3 regions of the Sphingobium amiense genome follow, and region 2 is predicted to be linked to each of the others. Evidence: predicted binding sites of a transcription regulator. Region 2 holds the regulator's gene; each other region holds the start of a gene.
What was found. Region 2 encodes LexA, which represses DNA repair genes until DNA is damaged. Its sites were predicted from a motif close to GTTCCNCNCTTGTTCT; they were not measured.
Positions count from the first base shown of each region.

Region 1: the regulator LexA is predicted to act here: its motif matches at 1,667-1,682, upstream of SAMIE_RS16265 (MmcB family DNA repair protein).
Region 3: the regulator LexA is predicted to act here: its motif matches at 1,410-1,425, upstream of SAMIE_RS21690 (ImuA family protein).

Region 1 covers NZ_AP018664.1:3,328,813-3,332,080, forward strand. The annotation lists gene SAMIE_RS16250 (PaaI family thioesterase) at 1-426, shown strand, start outside; gene SAMIE_RS16255 (DUF1491 family protein) at 416-757, shown strand; gene SAMIE_RS16260 (cell wall hydrolase) at 937-1,584, shown strand; gene SAMIE_RS16265 (MmcB family DNA repair protein) at 1,694-2,188, shown strand; gene SAMIE_RS16270 (ankyrin repeat domain-containing protein) at 2,205-2,816, opposite strand; gene SAMIE_RS16275 (SCO family protein) at 2,857-3,268, shown strand, end outside.
Region 2 covers NZ_AP018664.1:1,556,938-1,560,205, forward strand. The annotation lists gene moaC (cyclic pyranopterin monophosphate synthase MoaC) at 1-156, shown strand, start outside; gene SAMIE_RS07480 (molybdopterin molybdotransferase MoeA) at 153-1,331, shown strand; gene SAMIE_RS23330 (hypothetical protein) at 1,342-1,485, opposite strand; gene lexA (transcriptional repressor LexA) at 1,638-2,309, shown strand; gene SAMIE_RS07490 (ComEC/Rec2 family competence protein) at 2,270-3,268, opposite strand, start outside.
Region 3 covers NZ_AP018666.1:59,957-63,224, forward strand. The annotation lists gene SAMIE_RS21685 (DUF6504 family protein) at 1-726, opposite strand, end outside; gene SAMIE_RS21690 (ImuA family protein) at 647-1,378, opposite strand; gene SAMIE_RS21695 (hypothetical protein) at 1,667-2,086, shown strand; gene SAMIE_RS21700 (hypothetical protein) at 2,072-2,290, opposite strand; gene SAMIE_RS21705 (efflux RND transporter permease subunit) at 2,552-3,268, opposite strand, start outside.

The DNA.
Region 1 (3,268 bases), 1.8 Mb from region 2:
CATTTCCGCGCGCTCGAACAGCTTTACCGGTCCGCGCCGATCAATCGCCTGTTCCGGTCGGAGCTGACGATCCCGCAGGCTGGGCGGTCGGTCATCGACTTCGATGTGGATGAGACCCAGTTCCACGCGGCGGGCGCGGTGCACGGCACCGTCTATTTCAAGATGCTGGACGATGCGGCCTTCTATGCCGCCAACAGTCTGGTCAGCGACCGTTTCCTTCTGACCACCGCGTTCAACCTGCTGTTCACGCGCCCTATCGGGCCGGGCCGAATCCGCGCCGAGGGCCGATGGATCAGCGGCAAGCGCCGCGTCTATGTCGCCGAGGCGAGTCTGATCGATTCGGACGGGGAAGAAGTCGGGCGCGGCACCGGCACTTTCATGCGGTCGCAATTCGCGCTGTCGTCGCTGCCGGGCTATGGCGGCTGAGGCGCGGCTGACCAGCGCGATGCTGGTCGGCGCGCTGCGGCGGCGCGTGGGGGAGCAGGGCGGCTTTGCCACCGTGGTGGCGAAGGGGGATGAGTTAAGCGGCGTCATCCTCATCCAGGCACTTGAAAAGGGGCGCTATTGCGGGCTGTTCGAGCGGGTCGCGCGGGTCGACGGCGGCTATGAACTGATGCGCTGCGGACCGGGCGGGGATGAGGCGGCGGAGGCCGTCGATCAATATCTGGGGCGTCGGCGGCGGTCGGACCCCGACCTGTGGATCGTCGAACTCGATATCCCGGATGCAGAACGGTTCGCCGCTGAAACGATCTGCTGATCGTTGACTCCCCGTCACGGTTCGTCCAGAGCGCCCGCCACGCCAACGCGCAGGTTGTCGCATTCGCCCAACGGGGGGCGGGCGCGGTAAACACGCAGACGGGAGGCGGCCTGACGTCGAACGGGAATATGGGTTAAGAATCGACGCCCCGGCCAAGAACCGCCTTATTTTGAGTAAAGATGAGTTTCCGCCTGAAAGCCGCGATCACCGCGGCGTTTGCCCTGTCCGCCATCGCTGCGGTCACGGCGTCCGACATGTCGATCGCAGGGGAAGCGATCCCGTCGGCCATTTCCCTTTCTACAGCGCTTCCGCAGGCGCCCGCAGCCGGATCGTCCGCTGTCGTCTTTGCCGCGCCGCGTGAAATCGCGCAGCCGCTTGGCAATGTAAACAATTCCACCCCTTCCGAAGTTCCCGCACGCAGCCTCGCTGCTCTGGTCGATGCGCAAGGCGCGCCCGAGGAGTTGGACGGCGACATGAAGTGCCTGGCCGGAGCGGTCTATTTCGAATCGAAGGGCGAAAGCCTCGAAGGCCAGTTGGCCGTTGCGCGCGTCATCATCAATCGCGCCCGGTCGGGCCGCTTCGCCAGCAGCCTGTGCGGCGTCGTCTATCAGCCCAGCCAGTTCAGCTTCGTGCGCGGCGGCGGGATGCCCCCGATCCGCACCGAGAGCCGTGACTGGCGCGAGGCCGTCGCCATCGCCCAGATCGCCGCAGAGGACGAATGGGACAGCCAGGCCGAAGGCGCGCTGTTCTTCCACGCGCGCCGCGTGTCGCCGGGCTGGGGCAAGACCCGGCTCGCGTCGATCGACAATCATATCTTTTACCGCTGACCCGCTGCGCCCCGCCGCGCAACCTTTCGGCCCTGAAATGCGACAGGCCGGTTCGGAGCGATCCGAATCGGCCTTTTCATTTGTTCCCATCCTGTTCTAATGATCGGGGATGGACAGCGCCCTCCCCGATAGCTGCTCGCCGCTGACGGATGGCACCGCGCTCGCCGTGGCGCGGGGCACGCTGCGGCTTTTCTTCCGGCACGACATGAGCGGGATACTGGAAGTGCCGCTGCCCAACGGGCGGCGCGCCGACATCATGGCGATCGACGGGGCGGGGCGGCTGACCATCGTCGAGATCAAGTGCAGCCGCGCGGACCTGTTGGGCGACATGAAGTGGCCCGACTATTTCGACTATTGCGACCGTTTCTTCTGGGCGGTGCCGGCGGGGTTCGACATCGCCCTGTTCGACAGCGAGGCGCTATGGCCGGGGCGCACCGGCCTGATCGTCGCGGATCAATATGACGCCGAACTGGTCCGCCCCGCCCCGGTCGAACCGCTGGCGGCGGCGCGGCGCAAGGCGGAAACGCTGCGCTTCGCGCGGCGCGCGGCCCGGCGGCTGACCGCGATCGGCGATCCCGATCATGCCGCGGAGCTGGGCTGGTAGAGCGCGCCGACCGCCCTTAAAAGACCGGACCCTGCACCGGGCCGCTGGGCTTTTTGCTGGCCTTCGCCGCGTCGAGCGCTTCGACGAGGCCGGGGGTGCGATTGTCGCGCTGCGCATAGTCGCGCGCGGACATGCCCGCGATGGTGTCGCGCTTGGCCGGGTTCGCGCCCTGCGCCACCAGCAGGCGGACGAGGCCGAGATCACGCAACTGCACCGCCCGGATCAGCGGGGTTTCGCCGCTGTCATTCGCCTTGTCGACCTGCGCGTTGAAGGTCAGGAGCGTGCGCACCCCTTCCTCGAACCGGCCCTGCACCGCATCCATCAGCGGCGTGTTGCCGCCATTGTCGGTCAGGTTGGGATTGGCCCCCTTCGCCAGCAGGAAGGCAAGCCAGGTCGCGTCGCGCCGGGCGACGACGATGTGCAGCGCATTTTCGCCGCTGTTGACGTCACGGCTGTTGACCACGGTGGAGCCGGGCTTCTGGAGCAGGTCGGTGGCTTTCTGCCCGTCCTTGTCCTTCACGGCCTTGAGGAAATTATAGGCGTCGGAAAATTGCGCCTGCGCCGGGGCGGGCGCCAGCAGCGCCAGGGCGATCGACCCCAAGAAAGCGGAAAGGATGCGGTTCTTCATGATGCGTCCCACTGGATTGCAAATGCCCACCTAGCAGGGCATGGCTGGCCTTGCCATGAACAAACACGTCACCGCCGCGCTGATGCCCGCCCTCGCCCTGCTTGCCGCCTGCAATATGGGAGGCGCGGGCAACGCATCAAGCGACAGCGCGCCGGGCGAACTGGTCGGCGCGAAGATCGGCGCGCCCTTCACCCTCACTAATCAGGACGGGAAGCCGACCCGCTGGAACGATTTCACCGGCCAGTGGCGCATCGTCTATTTCGGCTACACCTATTGCCCGGACATCTGCCCGGTCGACCTGCAACGCATCATGCAGGGCTTTGCGCGGTTCGAGAAGGAAAAGCCCAAGCTCGCCGCCAAGGTGCAGCCGATGCTGATCTCCGTCGATCCCGAGCGGGATACGCCCGCCGTGCTCAAAAATTATGTCGCCGCCTTCCACCCGCGCCTCATCG
Region 2 (3,268 bases):
ACGGGCGTAGAGATGGAAGCGCTGACCGCTGCCTCCGCCACGCTGCTGACCATTTATGACATGGCGAAAGCGCTGGATAAGGCGATGGTCATCGGCGACATCCGGCTTGAAGCCAAAAGCGGCGGCCGGTCCGGCGACTGGAAGCGCGGCGCATGAGCCTGCTGCCGGTGGCGGAAGCGCAGGCGCGCCTCTTCGCTCTGGCCCAGTCGCTGGCGGAAGAAGGCGTGCCTGTCGCACAGGCGGTCGGCCGATGGCTGGCGCGGGACGTGCGGGCGCTGCGCGATCAGCCCTGGGCGGCGCTTTCGGCGATGGACGGCTATGCCGTGCGCGCGTCGGAGCATCCCGGCCGCTGGCGCGTGGCGCAGGAAAGCGCGGCGGGCGGCCCGCTCCCCCTTCCTCTCGCGCCGGGAGAAGCCTGCCGCATCTTCACCGGCGCGCCCCTGCCCGACGGCGCGGACGCGATCCTCATTCAGGAGAATGCCCGGCGCGACGGCGACCACATCGCCGCCTCCCCCGACCCTCTTGCCAAAGGCCAGCATGTCCGCAAGGCCGCATCCGACTTCGCGACCGGCGATATTCTGTTGAAGTCCGGCGCTGCAATCGGAGCCGCCCAGATCGCCGTCGCCGTGCTCGCCGGGCATGATCGCCTGCCCGTGCGCCGCCGCCTGACCGTCGCGATCCTGTCGACGGGCAATGAACTCGTCCCGCCGGGCGCGCCCGTTCCGCCGGGGTCGCTGCCTTCGTCGAACGCGCCGATGCTGGCGGCCATGCTGGCGGGGCCGCCCTGCGACATCGTCGACATCGGCATCGTCGCCGATGACCTTCCGGCGCTCGCCACCGCCTTCGAACGCGCGAAGGACGCTGACATCATCGTTTCGACCGGGGGCGCGTCGGTCGGCGATCACGACCTCGTCCGCCCCGCCTTCGATAAAGCGGGCGGCGCGCTCGACTTCTGGAAGATCCGGATGCGCCCCGGTAAGCCGCTGATGGCCGGACGGATGGGGAATGCGCTGTTCCTGGGCCTGCCCGGCAATCCGGTATCGGCCTTCGTCACCGCCACGCTCTTCCTGCTGCCGCTCGTGCGCCACATGAGCGGGGCGGCGGACCCGCTCCCCCGCACCGCTCAGGCACGCCTCGCCTCCGCATTGCCGCAGGTCGGGGAGCGTGACGACTATCTGAGAGCCTATCGGGGTGCCGGCGGCGTCGTCTCTGTCACATCGCAGGACAGCGCGGCCACGGCCGCCCTTTCGCTCGCCGACTGCCTGATTGTCCGCGCCGCTGGCAGCCCACCTGCCGCACCGGGCGACATCGTGTCGATTCTGCCGCTGTGAATCTTCTGGCCTAGCGGAACTGCTGCTCGCCCGGAGGGGAATTGTGACGCTGCTCGTCGCCCATCTGCCGGTCGAGCGGCCGCAGGCGGCGAACATCCCGCTCCCTGACCCGCACCGGCGGATTGTGGCGGAGGTCAGGGCGGGTATCGGGCATGCATTCTCTCCTGCACCGATCGTCGTCGGCTTCCCCGCACGAACGCCGTGCTGATCCTTCCGTTCCATGCGGCTCGCCACACGGTTTGCCGCTTGACGAACCTCCATGTGTTTCCTATGCGTTCCTCATACGTTCCACGGAGGACCGATGCGATGTTGACGCCGAAGCAGCAGGAATTGCTGAGTTTCATCCAGACCCGACTGGAAGAAGGCGGCGTCTCGCCCTCTTTCGAGGAGATGAAGGACGCGCTCGACCTGCGGTCCAAGTCGGGCATTCACCGCCTCATCAACGCGCTGGAGGAACGCGGTTTCATCCGCCGCCTGCCCAATCGTGCCCGTGCGCTCGAAGTGCTCAAGCTCCCCGACGCCATGCATCGCACGCCGGTGCCGTCCATCGCCCCGAAGGCGAAGGCATCCCCCGCCCTTCCCGTCGCTGCCAATGACGTGATCGAAATCCCGCTGCACGGCCGGATCGCGGCGGGCGTTCCCATCGAGGCGATGGAGGGGCAGAATATGCTGTCCGTGCCTGCCGCCCTGCTGGGTGCGGGCGATCATTATGCGCTCGAAGTGTCGGGCGATTCGATGATGGAGGCGGGCATCCTCGACGGCGACTTCGCCCTGATCCAGCGCACCGACGTCGCGCGCGAGGGGCAGATCGTCGTGGCACTGATCGACGAAAGCGAAGCGACGCTCAAATATTTCCGCCGCGACGGATCGCGCGTCCGGCTCGATCCCGCCAACGCCGCCTATGAACCGCAGATCTACGATCCCCGGCAGGTGCGCATTCAGGGCAAGCTCGCTGGCCTGCTGCGCCGATATAACTGAGGGCGCGGCCAGCCTGCGGCGGGCGCGATCCACGGGTGCGCGTCGCCGGGCTGGAGAACGGTGTGAACTTCGCCGCTTCGCAGGTCGATCGACAGGCCGCCGGTGCGCCGCAGCAGGCGGCTGTCGGCCTTCAGCCAGCGGGGGCGGCACCAGCGCGGCAGGCGGCGGTCGCTGACGATGATGTCGGCGTCGGCACATTGCTTCTCGAAAGGATCGCGGTCGATCCGGACCTTGCTGCGCGTGAAGAGGAGCCGCCACTTTCGCCCGCCGCCGGTCAGGTGCATGGCGCACAGATCGTCCGAGCATCGGGCGGCGGGATGATCCGCCAGCGCTGAAAGCGCGCCATCGAACCCGGCGCTTTCGGAAAAACTGTCCCGCACATAATCCCCCGCCCGGTCGCGCAGGATCGCCATGCCATCGGCGGTACGCACCGCCACATGCCGCCCGTCCCCCGTGACGAGCAGGTCCGGGGCGGGCGCGAGCAGCGCCAGAGCCATCGCCACGACAAGGGGCGGCGCCCCCCACCAGCGCATCCGCCCCCGCCACAACAGCATCCACAGCAGGCCCGTCATCGCAATTCCGAATGCCGCGGCGCTCGTCGTCGGGGCCAGCATCGTCGCCATCGGACTGCCCGCCACACCATGCGCGATGGCCAGCAACAGGTCGAGCGCCTGCCGCGTCAGCCACCAGAAAGGCGCGCCCGCGCCGACGCTGTCCATCAGCAGCGCAGCCGCTTCCAGAGGCATGACGACGAAGGTGGTCAGCGGAATGGCGACGATATTGGCGAACGCGCCCAGCAGCCCCGCCTTGTGAAAATGAAACAGCGCAATCGGCATCAGCGCCAGCTCGACCGCGAACCCCGTCGCCAGCGTCACGGCGAGCAGCCGCGCGGCCTTCCTCCAGCGGCGCTCGTCCCGCGCCGTCGCAAAGGCACGGAAGCGCCGATGCTCGCCCAGCGC
Region 3 (3,268 bases), on a different replicon from region 2:
GATCGGCTCGGGCACGAAGCCGAGCGCCTGATCCAGCCGCCGATGCAATTCGCGGCCGAACCGTTTGGCGAGAGGGCCGCGCGGCGCACCGATGAGCTGTTCGATCCGCTCAAATCCGAGCTTGCGCAAACCTTCGACCTCGCGTCCTGGCAATCGCAACGCCGATATCGGCAGGATGGAAATGGCAGTGCGGTGTCCGCCCGGCTCGATCGTGACCGGCCGGCCGGCGGGTACATGCCGCGCAACGGCATGGGCGCAGCCTGCAGTGTCGGCCACAGCGATCTGCAGAGCCAGCCCCGACGCGGCAACACGGCGATGGAGATCCTTGAGCAGCGCCTTCTCGGTGCCAAAGAGACCCGCGCAGCCGGTGATGTCGAGCCAGATTCCGTCGGGCGCATCCGGTGATACGAAGGGTGAGTATCGGCGGCCCGCCCATAGCGCGAGATCGCGAAGTCCCTGCAGGTCGCCCTCCGGGTCGGCATCGACGACCTGCAATTCAGGGGCAAACGCTCGGGCCTTCGTCACGGTCATGCCGACGCGGACACCGAGCGCCTTAGCCTCGGCATCGACGGCAGCAATGACTTTCCTGCCGTGATCGGGCACCGCGGTCACCAGCGGAAGATCAAGGACCAGGCCGTCACGGCACTCAGGCGACAATTTTGCGATCTTCCGCCGCAGCCGGTCGGTCGACCAGTGCGGCAGGAAGAGCGATACGACCCGTCGCATCGCACGCCTCCACGATCCAGGCGTGCGGATTACCACCGCGCACACGTTCCAAATCCACATGCCAGCGAGGGCGACCCAGGCTCGGCAGACCGAGATCTTCGCTTGGTGAAGCGGTGATCCGCCAGCGTGTCATCGCTGCCGTCCCTTCGGCGACCTGTTCGGCCTTCGCCGCGCGACGAAACACGAAGGCCGCTACACCCGAGCTTTCCGCCGCCAATTGCAGGCGCTTCGATGCAGTAGTCGAATATTTCCCGACTTCGCCAACCACACCGGCGATGCCAGGGTGATGCAGGCACTCCTCCATCGCGAGCAGGACATTGGTGTCGCTGCCGGCCTCGACATAGATGACCCGATCTGGATGAAGACCGGCGAGATGAAGGGCAGGGGCAAACAGGTCGCGCCAGCGCAGGCACCAGAAGACGGGACCTTCCATTCGCGCCAGGATTCCCGCCAGAAAGACCGTCGCACTCGCCTCGTCCGCGAGATCGGGACTGCCCATCATTTCATGGAGAGCACCTGCAGCAATGCCTCCGCCCGGCAATCGCTGATCCAGTTCGTCGATGCCGAACGGGATCGCTTCGCGCTGAACGCCTACGCCCTCGATACGCGCGATGCGCGCTCGCAAATCTTCAAGGACGGTTGATTGACGCATGGCATTCAGGAGACTCGGGACTCGTTGATTCGTTCCTTATTTGTTCCTGTTCCCGGCGATGAGTCAAGCAGCTCAAATGCACCGCTTCCGAAGCCTGTGGAATCCGCCAGAAAAAAAGCGCCTTCGGTCCTTTGTGGGATTCACATCCACCAAAGTGCATAGTAGATTCATGCTATGTTCCATCAGGCAGACCTATTCGAAGCATCCGTCGAACCCGCGCGAGGGATGGACACGCCGGGGCTTTTGGCGGCGATCGCCGCAGCTTCGCCGCGGCCAAAATTCTCCTACATGCTCCTCCAGCTCCTGGAGGAAGTCGCTGACGAAAAGGGCAGGGCTGGACCGAGCGTGATGGTGAACGGCGACGCCGTGCCTGTCCGCGACTGGCTGTGCGATGCGCTGGCTCCGATCGCGCAGCGTACACCCTGGCGCCGTTCGACGATCGAAACCGTGCGGTCGGCACTTGAGCAGGCTGACGAACTACCGGCCGATCCGACACAGGCTGACCGTGTCATTGAAGAAAGGGTCCGTGAGCGGGTTCGCCAATCGGGCCGCTGCAATGTCAGCCGCGCAGTGTCGGATCTATGTCGGGGCGGCCTCCTGCGACGCCACTATCAGGGCTATCGGGTGGATCATCAAAATCGCGGCGCCCAGCGCGAGGCAGTCTACACGATCATGCCGGACACCTTGGCGGCGCTACGCCGGCGATGAGCTGCCGCTGATCGCAAGATCGGCTTCTACTGCGGTCGCGCGCATCAGGCGATCGGGCATCTCCAACAACTTCACGGCCGCCGCGGTGATCGCTTCGGCTTCGGTGGGATAGGATTCGGCCGAGCTGATCGATACCCCATCGGGCAATGCGACCGTTGCCTGAAATCCGTTGCCTTTAGGTGTCGCGCTCAATCGGACTTCCATGAAAGGTCTCCGCGTTGTATCGGGACTGATATTCTTATAAGATATTGATATTTAACATAATTCTTATTATCGCTCTAAGAATTTGTAAGCGCAACTTCGAAAAGAGACACCTCCGCAATTTCCAAATGAGACTCGTCTCTTGAGGACGCCCCTGCCGCGATCCAATGCTGCTCTTCGAAGCCCGACTTATCCCGCCAACCAGCGGACGGTCAACTTAGCTGACCGTCCACTCCTCGGTAGTGTAGCCTTCGTGGCCCGCCGTTAACTCTGGACAGCGGCGTCGATCTTGGATCGTTGATCACGGCGGACTTGCCACCGAGCAGCAAGAGCCGTGATCGCCGGCAAAACGAGCAATGTGAGCACGGTCGAGGTGATCAGTCCGCCGATGACCACGGTCGCGAGCGGCCGCTGGACTTCGGCACCCGTACCGGTTGCCAATGCCATCGGCACAAATCCGAGACTGGCGACTAACGCCGTCATCAACACGGGGCGCACGCGCTGCATCGCGCCACTGACGATGGCGTCTTCCTCGCCCGCCCCTTCTTCGCGTCGCTTGCGGATCGCGCTCATCATGACAAGGCCGTTGAGCACCGCCACGCCCGACAGCGCGATAAACCCGACCGCCGCGGTGATCGAAAACGGGATGCCGCGCAGGAGCAGCGCGAACACGCCGCCGGCGAGCGCCATCGGCACCGCGCTAAAGACGATCGCTGCCGGCACGAGCCCGCCGAGTGCCATGTAGAGCAGTGCGTAGATGGCAACGAAGCAGATTGGCACGACGATCAGCAAGCGCAGCCGGGCCGATTGCAGGCTTTCGAATGTGCCGCCCCAGGCTGTATACATGCCGGGCGGAAGATCGAGGTTGCCGATCTTCGCCTGCGCTTCCTGCACAAATCCGCCCAGATCTCGGCCGCGGACGTTGACCTGCACGACCACCATGCGCTTGCCGTTCTCGCGGCTGATCTGGTTCAGCCCCTG